One region of the Paractinoplanes hotanensis genome, then DNA from elsewhere that is predicted to be linked to it. Evidence: riboswitches for the same ligand, from Rfam matches in the RefSeq annotation. Region 1 holds a riboswitch; the other holds the start of a gene.

Region 1 (7,476 bases):
CGCGCTCTACGCGAGGAACGGCGACATCGACGAGAGCTCGGCCGGGGAGATCGCCGCGCTCGGCCTGAGCTTCGCGCAACTGGCCTTCATCGCTCTGGCCTCGATGGTGATGACCGGCGAGTACTCGGCCGGCACGATCCGGGCCACGCTCACCTGGACCCCGCTGCGGCCCCGGCTGCTGCTGGCCAAGAGCGTGGTGGTCGCCGCCGTCACGCTGGTCGCGGGCACGATCGTCGGCTTCGTGGGCACGCTCGTCGCCGCCTCGATCCTGGACGACAGCTCGATGGGGGCCGCGGCCCCGAAGATGGGCCTCTACCTGGCCCTGCTCGGCGTGTTCGCGGTCGGCCTCGGTGCGGCGCTGCGCGGGCCGGTGGTCACCCTCGTGGTGCTGCTGATGCTGGTCGTGGTGGTGCCGCCGCTGCTCCAGGTGCCGGATCTGGCCGTGCTCAACACGATCGCCGACGCCCTGCCCGGGGTGGCCGGCGAGCGGTTCCTCAACGAGAACTCGTACGCGGGGCTGCTGATCGTGACAGCCTGGGCGGCCGCCGCTTTCCTGATCGGCGCCCGCCTGCTCGACCGCCGCGATGCCTAGACCAGCCCGGCTTCGTAGGCGACGATCGCCGCCTGCACCCGGTTGCGCGCGCCGAGCCGGCTCAACAGGCTGCTGACGTACGCCTTCACGGTGCCCTCGACGAGGAAGAGCCGCCGCCCGATCTCCGCATTGGACAGTCCCTCACCGATCAGGGCCAGCACCTCGCGCTCCCGGCCGGTGAGGGAATCCACCTTCGACCGGGCTTCGGCTCCCGCACCCAGCCGTGCGCCGGCCAGCTCGGTGATGACCCGGTGGGCCACTCGCGGCGACAGGTAGGCCGCGCCCGCCGCGACCGCCCGGATCGCCGCGGTCAGCTCGCGCGGGTCGCTCGACTTGAGCAGGAAGCCGGCCGCCCCGGCGGCGATGGCACGCACGATGTACTCGTCCTCGCCGAACGTCGTCAGCATGAGCACGCCGGTGGCGGGCGCGACCCGCCGGATCTCGGCCGCCGCGGCCAGCCCGTCGCGCCGCGGCATCCGGATGTCCATCAGCACGACGGCGGGCCGGTGCCGCCGCACCAGGTCGACCGCCTCGATCCCGTCCCCGGCCTCGGCGATCACCTCGATGCCGGCGTCGTTGTCGAGGATCGCGCGGATGCCGGCCCGGATCATCGCCTCGTCGTCGGCGATCAGCACCTTCACCGCAGTCGTTCCTTGCCGGTCAGGCGGCCGTCGGTGAAGCACAGCCGGTAGGTGGCGCCGGCCATCGGGAAGTTGCCGTCGGTGTAGAGCTCGCAACCCCGGGGCCGGTCGCCGGGTGTCTGGCGGGCCGGCAGCACGTCGACGAGATCGGCCCGCGGTGTGCCCGTCCTCATCGCGTCGAACGCGGCCTCGTCGAGCACCGAGCCGGCGACCGCGAACGGGTAGTAGCCGATTGCGGTGACCGTGGCCAGCACGAGCGGAGTGAGGATCGCGGCGGCCAGGCTGCGGCGCGCGCGACGCCGGGCATCGTGCATCTCCTCCTCCACCGGCGGGTTGTCGAGCACAGGCGTGGCATCGTGCGGAATCTCGGCCGTGGTGCGGAAGCCCCCGTCGGGAGTGGGCTCGGCGGTCAGGGTGCCGCCGGCCAGGCGCAGTCGTTCCCGCAGCCCGGCCAGGCCCAGCCCGGTCGTTGCCGCGGGCCGGGGCGGTGTGGCCGGCGCCTCGCTCGTCACCGAGACGGTCGATCGGGTGCCGTCGTCGGCCATCAGGACCCGTACGGTGGCGCCCGGCGCGTGCCGGCTCGCGTTGGTGAGCGCCTCGCGCAGCACGTGGTGGACGGTCGGCGCGGCCGGTGGGGGCAGGTCGCCCGTCCGCGTGAGCAGGACAGTCATCCCGGTCGCCCGGTGCCGCTCGACCAGCGCTTCGGCCTGTTCCCCGGCGGGCTCGAGGGGCGCCGCGTCGTCCTCGTCGCGCAGCACCCCGATGATCTCGCGCAGCCGGTCGGTGGCGGCGGCGGCCGACTCGCGGATGCGGCCGGCAGTGGCGCTCTGCTTCTCGGCCAGCCCCGGAGTGGTTTCGAGGGCGCCGGCGTGCAGGGCGATCAGGCTCAGCTCGTGCCCGAGCGAATCGTGCATCTCCTGCGCGATGCGGGCCCGCTCGCGCAGCCGCACCTCGCGCACGACCAGCCGTCGCTCGTACTCCAGGCGGGCCGCGCGTTCCCACCCGGCCGACACGAGCCGGGTCTGCTGCGCCCGGTAGCGCCCGGCCAGCCACGGGAAGACGCCGAGCAGCAACAGCGACATGGCCAGGAAGAACCATTCGCCCAGGCTGGTGCCGAACACGGTGAAGTTGAGCGCCGTCCCGCCGGCCGCGATCACCGCGAACGCGGCGGCGACCACGCGGATCCGTTCCGTCCGCAACCCGGCCAGGTAGCTCATCACCGGCAGGCCGAACACGAAGTTCCCGTCGGCCAGCGTGCCCACCAGCACCACCAGCAGACCCACCACCGGCGACCGCCGCACGGTCACCACCAGCACGGCTGCGACCACGAGCGCGGCCAGGACCCTGAGCACGTCGCCGTTCATCACCTGGTGCACCAGGACCGGCGCGATGAGCACCGCCCCGAGCAGCCCGTCGGCCAGCCACTCCCGCCGTCCCCGCATCCGGCCAGGTTATCGACGCGCCCGGCCCGCCACTACTGCCGAAAGTCAAGGGTGGCCGCCTGTGGATGACGAACGCGGCGGTCAGTGCTGATCGGGTAGCGTCAGCCCGCTTCCCTCCCTCGTGGGCGGGGGAGGCGGCGGCTCAGCGGCGGCGGGTCAGATGATCGGGCGGAAGAGGCCCAGCGCGATCGTGGTGCCGAGGATCAGGGCCGACAGCACCGCCGCGCCGGCCACGAGCATCGCGTCGGCCCGGCGGAAGACCTGCCTCCGGGCGTACGTGCGGGGAACCCCCGAGTCGAAGCCGCGCGCGTCCATCGCCACCGCGAGCCGGCCGCCCCGCCGCAGGGCGCCGACCAGCAGGGCGAAGGCCGTCGAGACGAAGAGTCGCAGCACGGCCACCGGATTGCGGCCGGCGTCGATGCCGCGGGCCCGGCGGGCCAGCGTCAGCATCTGCCATTCGGCGCCGAGCAGCGGCAGCAGGCGGAACGCGGCCAGCGCGCCGAGGGCGAACCGGGCCGGCGCCTTCGCGTTCTGCACCAGGGCGTCGGCCAGGTCGGTCGGGTCGGTGGTGGCGAAGACCAGCACGCCGGGAACGGCCACCGCGAACAGACGCAGGATCAGGCCGAGCGCTGCCATCAGCACGCCGGTGGTGACGTCGAACGGGCCCAGGTTCAGCAGCAGCGAGCCACCGCGCTCGGCGGCGAACAGCACCATCGTGACCAGCAGGCCGAACGCGCCGATCAGCAACGGCCAGGCCCGCCGGACGAGGGTGGAGTACCGCAGGCCGAAGAGCGGGACGACGGCCAGTTCGACAGCGAGCGCGATGGCGGGGGTCAGCGGGTCGAGTGTGGAGATCAGCGGAAGCGAGAAGAGCAGCGCGGCGGCCAGCTTGGCCACCGGGTTGCGGCGGGCCAGCGGGGCCGAGGGGTTCGCGACGGGCTGGAGCGCGAGAGTCATGGGCCGCCGCCGGGGCGGCGGTGGGGGAGGGGATCGCGCACGCGGGCGGAGCCCAGGCGATGGGTGCGGTCGGCCACAGTTTGCACGAAGTCGTCGTCGTGGGTGACCGCGACGATGCCGTGGCCGTCGTCGCGCAGCGTGGCGAGCAGGGTGACCAGCTCGATCCAGGTGCGCCTGTCCTGGCCGAAGGTCGGCTCGTCGAGCACCAGCAGGCGGGGCGCGGTGGCCAGCGCGGTGGCCACGCTCAGGCGGCGGGCCTCGCCGCCCGAGAGCGTGTACGGGTTGGCCCCGGCCAGCTTGCTCAGGCGCAGCCGGTCGAGCAGATCGTCGACGATCCGGGTCACTTCGGCCGCTGACCGGCCCAGCCGCCGCGGGCCGACGGCCAGCTCGTCGGCGACGCGGGCGGTGACGAACTGGTGCTCCGGGTTCTGGAAGACCGAACCGATCCGCCCGGTCAGGGTGGCCGCCCGCCACCGGTGCGGCGGGCGGTCGTCGCCGAAGCCGTGCACCCGGCCGCCGGTCGGCGCGAGCAGGCCGCCGAGCGTCAGTGCCAGCGTCGACTTCCCGGCGCCGTTGGGGCCGGTCACGGCCAGCACCTCGCCGGCGTTCACGGCCAGTGACACCGGCGCGAGTCTCTGGCTCACCGCCACCTGCGAAGCACGGACGAGCTCGGGTCCGGGCGGGGTGGCCGACTTGAGCGGGGGGATCGTGAAGCCGGGCACCCAGACGCCCTCGTCGGCCAGCCGGTCGCCGTACGCCGCGAACACCATCTCGGGCGCGCCGTCGGCTCGCACCCCGCCACCCGCCTCGAGCACGACCACCCGGTCGACCAGGGGCAGCGCCTCGGCCACCCGGTGTTCGACCAGGATCGTGGTCTGGTCCCGCAGCGCGGCGAGCGACTCGCGCACCAGCTCGGCGCCGGCCGGGTCCAGATTGGCGGTCGGCTCGTCGAGCAGCAGCAGGCCGGGCCGCAGCGCCAGCACCCCGGCGAGCGCCAGCCGCTGTGCCTCGCCGCCGGACAGCGCTGCCGTCGACCGGATGATCGGGTAGGGAAAGCCGACCCGGTCGAGCGCGTCGCTGACCCGGGGCCAGATCTGGGCCGGCGGCACGCCGCGATTCTCCAGGCCGAACGCCACGTCGTCGCCGCTGCGGGCCATGACCAGCTGGGTCTGCGGATCTTGGAAGACGATGCCCACCCCTTGCCCGGGTTCTCCGTGCCGTCCGGAGGACCAGGCTTCGGTTGTTGCGCGGTGGCGGGCCTTGAGCGGATCGAGGCCGTCGATCTCGATCGTGCCCGCGGCCTCGCCCGAGTCCTCCGGGAGCAGGCCGGCCAGCGCCGCGAGCAGGGTGCTCTTGCCGGCCCCGGAGGGACCGAGCAGGAGCACCCGCTCGCCGTGCGCGATGTGCAGGTCGACGTCGCGGACAGCCCAGGCGCGCCGGCCGGCATGCCGCCAGCCGAATCCGCGGAGGACGACCTCACTCATATCTACCAATCGAACCAAATCAGACGAGCGCGCGCGACCGGCCCGCCGGGAAACGATCGAGAACGCCGGTCTGGGCCAGCGCGCGGGTCAGCAGCACGCTGCCGAGCCCGGCGATGACCAGAGCCGACACCCCGGTGATGAGGATGTACGGGATCCGCATGGTGGCCCACGACGTGCCGCCGTACCAGACGAACGCGTCGTAGACCGCGGCCACCACCCCGGCCGTCGCGCCCGCCAGCAGCGCCACCGGCAGGCGGTAGACCTTGTAGGCGAAGATCGCGAAGATCAGCTCGGCGCCCAGCGCCTCCAGCGGGCCCTGCACGACGATCGTCCAGCCCCAGCTCACGCCGATGGCCACCGAGACGAGCGAGGCCAGCGAGAGGGTGTAGAACGCCGCGCCCGGCTTGCGCACGATCAGCGCGCCGAGCACGGCCGGCACCAGCCAGACGCCGTAGAGCACGGCCCGGCCGGGCAGCGGGATGGCGTCGGCGGGGCCGTTCCAGAGCAGACCCCACGCCCAGAAGATCACGCCGAACGAGACGGCGATGATCGAGGCGATCACGATGTCTATCGTGCGCCAGCGGTTGTTCATGGTTGGAACCTCCCAGTTTGTACCGGGAGGAGACGCACGCCGTCTCCCGGGCGGGCCCGGGACACGGCGCGGCTGGAGAAAAGACCGAACTTCCTGCGCTGGCATTACCCAGATCAGGTGCGAGGGTCTGCGGTCGCCCGCACTCTCAGCGCTGTGCGCTCCCCTGTCGGACGAGCTTCGTTCGCGACGTACGGTGACCGTCGAGGACAAGGCTCGGTGCTGTTGTGCTGTGTTTCGATGAACGTAACACCGTAGCGGGTCGCCGAACAGCGAGGGAGTGATCACATGGAGATCAAGGCGCGTGGCCTGACCTTCGACGTGTACGAGGGCGGGCCGGCCGACGGCGATCCGGTGCTCCTGCTGCACGGTTTCCCGCAGGACCACCGCGAGTTCGATCTGCTCGCGCCGAAGTTGCACGCCGCCGGTCTCCGGACGTACGCCCTGGATCAGCGCGGCACCTCGCCCGGCGCCCGCCCGGCCGAGGTCAGCGCCTACCACCTGAGCGAGCCGACTGCCGACGCGGTGGCCGTGCTCGACGCGCTCGGCATCGAGTCGGCCCACGTGATCGGGCACGACTGGGGGGCGATCGTCGGCTGGTGGCTGGCCTCGGCGCACCCCGATCGCCTGCGCACCCTGACCGCCGTCTCGGTGCCGCACCCCAAGGCGCTGGGCCTGGTCCTGCGGACGCGCGCGTCCCAGCGGGCCCGGATGACGTACTTCAAGGTCTTCCAGTCCCGGCAGGCCGAGCGGTTGCTGCTGGCCCGGGACGGCGCCGTGCTGCGGGCCATGTTCAAGCCGATCGGCCACCGCGGCGACAAGTACGTCGAGGCGATGCGCGACGACCCGGGCCGGCTCACCGGCGGCCTGAACTGGTACCGCGCGGCAACCGGCAACCCACCCGGCGGCCCCGGCCCCATCGAGGTGCCCACCACCTACGTCTGGAGCGACAAGGACGGTGTGGTCTCGCTGACCGCCGCTCTGCGTACGCGCGACTGGGTCCAGTCCGACTACGAAATGGTTGCTATGCGGGGTATCAGCCATTGGGTACCGGAGCAGGCCGCGACCGCCCTCGCCGAGGCGGCGCTCCGCCGGATCGGCCGAGTTTGATTTCTGTTCACTTTGGGGAATCCGCAGCGTCATGGCAGACGAGGTACGTGGCAGGCACGAAACAGAGAAGCAGCGCTGGGACCGTAATTTCGCCGATCTGTTGCAGGAGCTGCGGGTCGCCCAGACCGGCATCCAGATCCTGTTCGCCTTTCTGCTGACCCTGCCCTTCAGTAACCGGTTCCCCGAGGTCACGCAGTTCCAGAAGGACGTCTACGTGGTGGCGCTGCTGGCCGCGGCCGGCGCCACCGCGATGATCATCGCGCCGGTCGCCTTCCACCGGGCGCTCTTCCGGCAGGGCCGCAAGCCCGAGCTGGTGCGCTACGCCCACGCGATGGCCACCGGCGGGCTGTTCTTCCTGCTGGTCTCGATGGTCAGCGCGGTCCTGCTGGTCACCGACTTCATCCTGGCCCGGCCGATCGCGTTCGTCTTCACCGGGATCACCGCCGCCTTCTTCCTCACCTTCTGGGCCGCTGTGCCGTTCTTCCGGCGCAACTGGATCGAGGACGAGGACGAGGAGGAGGAGGAGGACGAGCGGGTCAGCCGGACGGAGGTCACCCCCGGCGAGACCGCAGACCGAGTCTCCTGAGCTCGAGCTCGGCCAGCGCGTCGACCGCCTCGGCGTCGCCGTTGCGCCAGCTCTGGGCGATGTCCGGGCCGAGCT
Region 2 (7,476 bases), on a different contig from region 1:
GGATCCGTCCCGCCGTGAAGGCCAGCCGGCCCGCGATCACCGCGTGCCGCATGGCCTCGGCCATCGCTCCGGGGTCGTCGGAGCGGGTGATCGCGCTCGCGACCAGCACCGCGTCGCAGCCCAGTTCCATCGCGAGCGCCGCGTCCGAGGCCGTGCCGATACCCGCGTCAAGCACCACCGGAACGTCCACGCTCTGCCGGATCAGGCGGATGTGGTGCGGGTTCGAGATGCCCAGCCCGGAGCCGATCGGCGAACCGGCCGGCATCACCGCCGCGCAGCCCACGTCGGCCAGGCGGCGGGCCAGGATCGGGTCGTCGCTGGTGTACGGCAGCACCGTGAAGCCGTCGCCCACCAGCTGTTCCGCGGCCCGCAGCAGCTCGATCCCGTCGGGCAGCAGGGTCCGCTCGTCGCCGATCACCTCTAGCTTGATCAGGTCGGTCTCGAAGGCGTCCCGGGCCAGGTGGGCGGTCTTCACCGCGTCGCCCGCCGTGTAGCAGCCGGCCGTGTTGGGGAGCACCCGCACGCCGAGCCGGTCGAGCATCGGCAGCAGTCCGGGGCCGGCCGCGTCGACCCTGCGGAGCGCCACCGTCACCAGGTCGGTTCCGGAGGCGACGATCGCCTGCTCCAGCGCGGCCAGACTGTTCGCCCCGCCGGTCCCCAGGATCAGTCGTGACTTGCCGAACAGCATCGTCAGCCTCCCTGCGCCGCGGTGAGCACTTCGACCGAGTCGCCCTCGGCCAGGGCCGTGGCCTCCCACGTCGAGCGGGGCACCACCTCGCCGTTGACCGCGACCGCCACGCCGCGCCGCGCCTCGGTGATCGTCTCGACGAGTTCCCGTACGGACAGATCGCGCACAAAACCGTCGGAGCTGCGCCCGTTCACCGTCAGCCGCATCAGAACCTCCGGGGTGAGAAGTCGGCCAGCGTGGGATCGGCCTCGCCAGTGAGCACCAGGTCGGCGATGAGCTCGGCGGTGACCGGCGTCAGCAGGATGCCGTTTCGGAAGTGCCCGGCGGCCACGATCACGCGCTCGTCCAGGCGGCCCAGCAGGGGCGCGTTGTCGGGGCTGCCGGGCCGGTGCCCGACCGTGGTCTCGGTCAGCTCGAACTCGGCCAGCGCCGGCACCAGGTCGAGGGCGGCGCGCAGCAGCTCGTGGACGCCACCCGCGGTGATCAGCCGGTCGGTGCGCTCCTCCTGGGTCGCGCCGACCACGATCTCGCCGTCCGCGCGCGGCACGAGGTAGACCTCGCGACCGTCGACCGCCGCGTCCAGCACATGCCGCAGCAGGCCGGGCTCACCCCGTAACCGCAGCACCTGACCCTTCACCGGCCGCACGGGCAACCCGGTGAGCGGGGCGGTGCCGCAGCCGGCCGCCACGACCACCGTCCGTGCCTCTATATCGGACAGCGAGTCGACCCGCTTGGCGACGATCCGCGAGCCGAGGCGGTCGCGGAGGGCCGCCACCACCTTGCGCGGGTCGACCTGGCGCTCGGCCCGGGCGAGGGCCCCCAGGCGTACGCGGGGGGAAAGCGCCGGTTCCAACTCGCGCAGCTGGGACGGGCGCAGCAGGGGCAATTGCTGCCCGGTCCAGAGGCGCGACCGCTCGGCCACGTCGTCGGCCGTCATGGCGAGGCCGAGCGTGCCGGTGTCGTCGTAGCCGACGTCGACGCCCAGCCCGGCCGCGAAGCCGGGCCACAGCTCGGCCGACCGTTCGAACAGCCGGATCAGCCGCGGATCCTCGTGCTCGGACTCGCCGCCGGGCGCGAGCATGCCGGCCGCGACGTGCCAGGCGCCCTCGTCGCCGCCGTCGAACACCGTCACGTCGGCGCCCCGGTCGACCAGCCGCGAGGCGATGGCCAGCCCGATGACGCCGCCCCCGACGATCGCGATGTCACTCATCGGACGCCAGCGCCTTCAGGAACTCCGCTGTCACGCCCGCGGGATCCACGGCGACCGCCGAGATCGCGGCCACGCCGTAGCAGTCGAGCTGGGCCACCCGTTCCGGCGTGATGCCCGCGATCGCGATCACCGGCGTTCCCGGCACGGCCCGCGTTATCGCCGCGACCCCCGCGGGACCGATCGGATCGGGCAGCCCGCTCTTGCTCGTCGTCGTGAACGTCGGCCCCACGCCGAGATACGACGCGCCGTCCGCGACGGCGGCGCGGGCGGCGGAGGGGTTGCGGCAGGTCGCACCGAGGATCGCGTGCTGCCCGAGCACTCGCCGGGCGGCGGCCACCGGCAGGTCGTCGGCGCCCACGTGGACCCCGTCGGCGCCGGCCGCCAGCGCCACCCCGACCCGGTCGTCGACCAGGCAGAGCGCCCCGGCCGGGCGGCACAGCTCGAGGGCGGCGACCGTCAGGGCGTACGCCGCGCGGTCGTTGGTCTTGACTCTGATCTGGACGGCCACCGGGCCGTGCCCGAGCACGCCCCGGACGACGTCGAGCGAGTCGGTGACGATATGCAAACGCGGAAACGACAACGGACGCTCCTCCCTGCGCCGGCATGATCCGGATCAGGTTCGACGGTCGGGGGCCGCGTCAGCCCCCCTCTCAGCCCGGTGCACCGGACTCCCGTGGGGTTGTGTTGCCTCGGACCATAACCCGGCCCGAGGACAAAAAACTAGCGCACGTCCCAAACTGGTTCGGGGGTCTCGACGACCTCGCCGTCGCTCTGAAACAGCACGAAGCGGTCGAACGAGCGGGTGAACCAGCGGTCGTGAGTGACCGCGATCACGGTCCCCTCGAACAGACGCAGCCCCTCCTCCAAGGCTTCGGCCGAGGCCAGGTCGAGGTTGTCCGTCGGCTCGTCGAGCAGCAGCACGGTCGCCCCCGACAGCTCCAGCAGCAGCACCAGGAAACGCGCCTGCTGACCGCCCGAGAGCGTGCCGAACCGCTGGTCACCCTGCTGTGACAGCTCGTACCGGTTGAGCGCCTTCATGGCCCCCGCCCGGTCCATTCCGGACCGGTGGTCGTCACCGCGCCACAGGATCTCGACCAGCGTGCGTCCGAGCAGTTCGGGCCGGTCGTGGGTCTGCGAGAAGTGCCCCGGCCGGACGCGGGCGCCGAGCCGGGCGACGCCGTTGTGCGCCACGTGGGACAGCGGGGCGCCGTCGACCGGTTTGTTCTCGGCCTCGGGGTCGCTGCCGCCGGCCGCCAGCAGGCGGAGGAAGTGCGACTTGCCGGTGCCGTTGGCGCCCAGCACCGCCACCCGGTCGCCGTACCAGATCTCCAGGTCGAACGGGAACGTCAGGTTCTCCATCTCGAGCTGCTCGCAGATCACCGCCCGTTTGGCCGTACGCCCGCCGCGCAGATTCATCCGCAGCGACTGCTCCTTGGGCGGGGTCGGCGGCGGACCGGCCTCCTCGAACTTGCGCAGGCGAGTCTGGGCCGCCTGGTAGCGCGAGGCCAGCCCGTCGTTGAAGGTCGCCTTCTGCTTGAGCGTGAACACCAGGTCCTTGAGTTTCTGGTGCTCCTCGTCCCAGCGGCGGCGGTTCTCCTCCATCCGGTCGTGGCGGTGCACCCGCGCCTCGTGCCACGACGCGAAGCCACCCGGATGCGTCCACGCGCTGCCACCCTCGACGGCGACCACACGGTCGGCCGTCTGGGCCAGCAACTCCCGGTCGTGCGAGACGTAGAGCACGGATTTCGGTGACTCGTGCAGCCGCGCCTCGAGCCACCGCTTTCCCGGTACGTCGAGAAAGTTGTCAGGCTCGTCGAGCAGGAGCACCTCGTCGTCGCCGCGCAGCAGCAGGTCGAGCGCGAACCGCTTCTGCTGCCCGCCCGAGAGTGTCCGCACCGGACGGTGCCGCACCTCGTCCCACGGCTTGCCCAGGATCGCGACGGCTACGACGTCGAAGAGCACCTCGACGTCGTAGCCCCCGGCCTCACCCCAGTGGGCCAAAGCATTCGCGTACGCCAACTGGCTGCGCTCGGTGTCGTCGAGCGCCGCCGCGGCCTTCGCGAGCCGTTCGCCGGCCGCGCCGAGCTCGGGTTTCACCAGCGACAGGGCCAGATCTTCGAGCGTACGGTCGTCGCCGATCATGCCGATGAACTGGCGCATCACGCCGAGCCCACCGGACCGCGCGATCGTGCCCTCGGGCAGCGCGAGGTCGCCCGCCACCATGCGCAGCAGCGTCGTCTTGCCCGCGCCGTTCGGCCCGACCAGCGCGACCTTGGCTCCCTCACCGACCCGGAACGCGACGTCGGCGAAGAGCCGGCGCCCGTCGGGCAGCACAAATCCGGCCCCAGCGACATCCACGTAACCCATGGCCGCAATCATCCCTGCGGCGACGACGAACGTCAGTTGGTTTTTCGCGTCACTTTCAGCACCCGGAAGCCCCGCTGGCTGGCGATACGCTCTACCGCCCAGCCGGTGTCGGCCAGCCAGGCGTGAAGCGAGTCACCACCGAGATTTCGGTTGATCACCAGCCAGGCCACCCCGTCCGGCGCGAGCCGCGGCAACCAGCGCTCCATCAGCGCCCGCAACTCGGCCTTGCCCACGTGGGTCGGCGGGTTGCTCCAGATCTGGTCGAACGTCACGTCGGCCGGCACGTCGTCGGGCGCGGCCACCCGCACCCGGTCGGCCAGGCCCAGCACCCCGGCGTTCAGCGCGGTCAGCTCGCGGGCGCGCGAGTTCACGTCGACCGCGTGCACCACGGCCCGCGGCGCCTCGGACGCAAGCACACATGCGATCGGCCCGTAGCCGCAGCCGAGGTCGAGGAACGTGCCGGCGATCGCGGCAGTCGGCAGGTCACCCTTGCGCAGCAGCACGGCGGTGCCCGGGTCGAGCCGGCTCGCGCTGAACACGCCGGCCGCGACGGTCAGCCGGTAGTCGCGGCCCGCGACGTTGAACACGATCTCACTGCGCACCTCGGGCGCGGTGGGCTCGGCGCTGAAGTAATGGTCTGCGGTCACCGCACCAGTCTGCCGCCGGATAACGCGCGGACGTTCGGCGGGGTGCCGCACATTCTGTGCGTTCATCGATCACGGTGCGCTTCTAGCCTGGTCGCCATGCGGTACGGCACCCCTCCTCGTCCAGCCCACCGCGCGACCGCCGACGGCGGCCTGGTGCTCCTGGTCCGCGGCATCGGATCGGGTGGCCAGCACCGGCCGCCGCCGGCGCCACCCCATTCGAGCCTCCTGCGGGTGGCGCTGCCCCAGCTGCGCGGCCGGCGGGTGGTGGCGCCACCCCCGCGCAAGCGGCGGGTTGCGTCGCCGCGGCCGCGGGTTCGGCGCACCACCACCCGGCGCCGGTCCGCCGTCGAACCGCAGCGGGCGGTGCTCTGGCTCACCCAGGGCATCGCCGGCGTGATCCTGCTCGGCCTCGCGCTGACCATCGGCTTCCTGGTGCTCGCCTCGGACCGGCATCAGCGGCAGTCGGTGACCCCGATGGCGCCGGCCACGCCGGCTCGCGGGGAGGTCTTCCCGGGTGACGAACTCCGACCGGCGGGCGCCACGGGGGCCTACCGGATCGAGGTGCGCCACCTCGACGCCGACTGCCGCACGGCCACCACCGGAAAGCTCGGTGCGGTGCTCGTGGGGCGCGGCTGCAGCGAGGTGGTACGGGCCGGCATCACCGCGCCGTACGGCGACTACCGGGTCACCGCCGGGGTGTTCACCCTGTCCGACGCGGCCGGCGCCGCCGAGGTCGACGACCTGGTGCGCGGGCTGGTCGAGAGCGGGGACGGCGGGTTCACCTCGATCCCGGCCGTCCCCGGCGACTCGTCGACCGCGCAGGTCGGCTGGCGGACCCGCGGCAACTTCCTGCTGTACTGCGTGATCACCCGGCCCGGCGGGCAGGTCGTGCCGGCCGACGATCCGTACGCGGCCCGGATCACCGCCGAGCTCGTCGACACCCACCTCGGCGGTTCGGTGCTGGGCCACCAGGCGGCTCCCCCACAGCCGCCCGGCGTGCTCGCCGCCTCCTGAACCCTTTCTCAGGCCCGGAGGCGTCGGGTGGCTTCGGCCCGTACGGCGTAGTCGCTCTCGTCCGGGTAGCCGACCGCGATCAGCGTGAGGCCGTGCGCCGGCGCCACCGTGACCGCGCTGGAGCGTTCCGACAGGGTGAGCAGCGTCGACGGCCACCCCGGGTCGCGCCGCCCGTCGCCCACGGCCAGCAACGCCCCGACCAGGCTGCGCACCATCGACTGGCAGAACGCGTCGGCCTGCACGGTGGCCACCACGACCCCGTCCGGATCACGCCGCCAGTCGAGGCTGGTGATCGCCCGGACGGTCGTCGCGTGCTCCTTGCGCTTGCAGTACGCCGCATAGTCGTGTTCCCCGGTCAGCCCGTACGAGGCGGCGCTGAGCCGATCCACGTCGAGCGGCCGCACCCAGTGGATCGTGTCGTGCCGCCGCAACGGCTCCGGCCCCCACACGGTGTCCGCCACCCGGTATTCGTACCGGCGATACGTGGCCGAGAACCGAGCGTCAAACGTGGACGGCACCGGGGTGATCGACTTCACCCGGGCGTCCGGCGGCATCAACGCGGCCAGCCTCCGCAGCAGCGACGCCTCGAGCGTTGTCCAGACGTCATCCGCCAGGTCCACATGGCACACCTGGCCTGACGCGTGAACCCCCGCGTCCGTACGACCGGCGACCGTCAATCCGAAGGCGGTGTCCACGCCCGCCAGCCGCCCGAGCGCCTCGAGAAGCACGCCGGCCACCGTGCGCCGGCCGGGTTGGACCGCCCACCCTGAGAAGTCCGCGCCGTCGTACGAGACGTCCAGTCGCAAGCGCATGGATTTCATAAGCCGCCGCACCCCTCCTCGGCCCGAACCACCAACGGCGCCGGGGACCACTCCGCCAAATTTGTGTACGCCAGAACTCGTACATGAAAAGAGCCCGACACCAACGGGTGCCGGGCTCAATTCGCGAAACTACTTGGCGTCGGTGTCTTCGCCTTCGGCCTTGTCGCCGGGGCCCTCGGCACCCTTGTCGCCGGAAGCGCTCACCGGCGGCTCGGCGTCCTGGTCCGTGGTGGCCTCGGTGCCCACCGCGGTCGAGGTCGAAGCCGTAACCTCGTCCTCGCGGGCCAGCGCCTCCACCTTGTCCTGCTGCGCGGTCGCCTTACGAGCGACCTTCTTAGCAGGAGCAGTCGTCGCAGCGACCTGCAGCTCCTCAACAAGCTCGATGACAGCCATAGGAGCCGCATCCCCCTTGCGCGGGCCGGTCTTGGTGATGCGGGTGTAGCCACCCGGCCGGTTGCCGTAACGCGGAGCGATCTGCTCGAACAGGGCGTACACGACGTCCTTGTCCTTCACCGTGGCCAGCACCCGGCGACGGTTGTGCAGGTCGCCACGCTTGGCCTTGGTGATGAGCTGCTCAGCCAGGGGGCGCAGCCGGCGCGCCTTGGCCTCGGTGGTCTTGATCTTCCCGTGCCGGAAAAGCTCGGTGGCCAGGTTGGCCAGGATGAGCTTCTCGTGCGCCGGGCTGCCGCCGAGGCGGGCTCCCTTGGTGGGCGTGGGCATTTCTTAATG

Evidence for each region. A riboswitch is a leader RNA that binds a small molecule or an ion and turns the genes downstream of it on or off. The one in region 1 is predicted to bind thiamine pyrophosphate.
Region 2: linked by a shared signal. The riboswitch ahead of LXN57_RS19770 (thiamine phosphate synthase) and the one ahead of LXN57_RS23365 (ECF transporter S component) in region 1 are both predicted to bind thiamine pyrophosphate.

Annotation. Positions count from the first base shown of each region.
Region 1 is NZ_JAMQOL010000032.1:67,085-74,560, reverse strand. It holds gene LXN57_RS23390 (ABC transporter permease) at 1-592, shown strand, start outside; gene LXN57_RS23385 (response regulator transcription factor) at 589-1,233, opposite strand; gene LXN57_RS23380 (sensor histidine kinase) at 1,230-2,675, opposite strand; gene LXN57_RS23375 (energy-coupling factor transporter transmembrane component T family protein) at 2,832-3,632, opposite strand; gene LXN57_RS23370 (ABC transporter ATP-binding protein) at 3,629-5,116, opposite strand; gene LXN57_RS23365 (ECF transporter S component) at 5,136-5,708, opposite strand; TPP riboswitch at 5,781-5,883, opposite strand; gene LXN57_RS23360 (alpha/beta fold hydrolase) at 5,994-6,815, shown strand; gene LXN57_RS23355 (DUF6328 family protein) at 6,847-7,401, shown strand; gene LXN57_RS23350 (hypothetical protein) at 7,367-7,476, opposite strand, start outside.
Region 2 is NZ_JAMQOL010000025.1:12,106-19,581, reverse strand. It holds gene LXN57_RS19785 (thiazole synthase) at 1-688, opposite strand, end outside; gene thiS (sulfur carrier protein ThiS) at 691-894, opposite strand; gene thiO (glycine oxidase ThiO) at 894-1,898, opposite strand; gene LXN57_RS19770 (thiamine phosphate synthase) at 1,891-2,463, opposite strand; TPP riboswitch at 2,472-2,583, opposite strand; gene LXN57_RS19765 (ABC-F family ATP-binding cassette domain-containing protein) at 2,619-4,265, opposite strand; gene LXN57_RS19760 (class I SAM-dependent methyltransferase) at 4,298-4,912, opposite strand; gene LXN57_RS19755 (hypothetical protein) at 5,009-5,926, shown strand; gene truA (tRNA pseudouridine(38-40) synthase TruA) at 5,935-6,738, opposite strand; gene rplQ (50S ribosomal protein L17) at 6,877-7,467, opposite strand.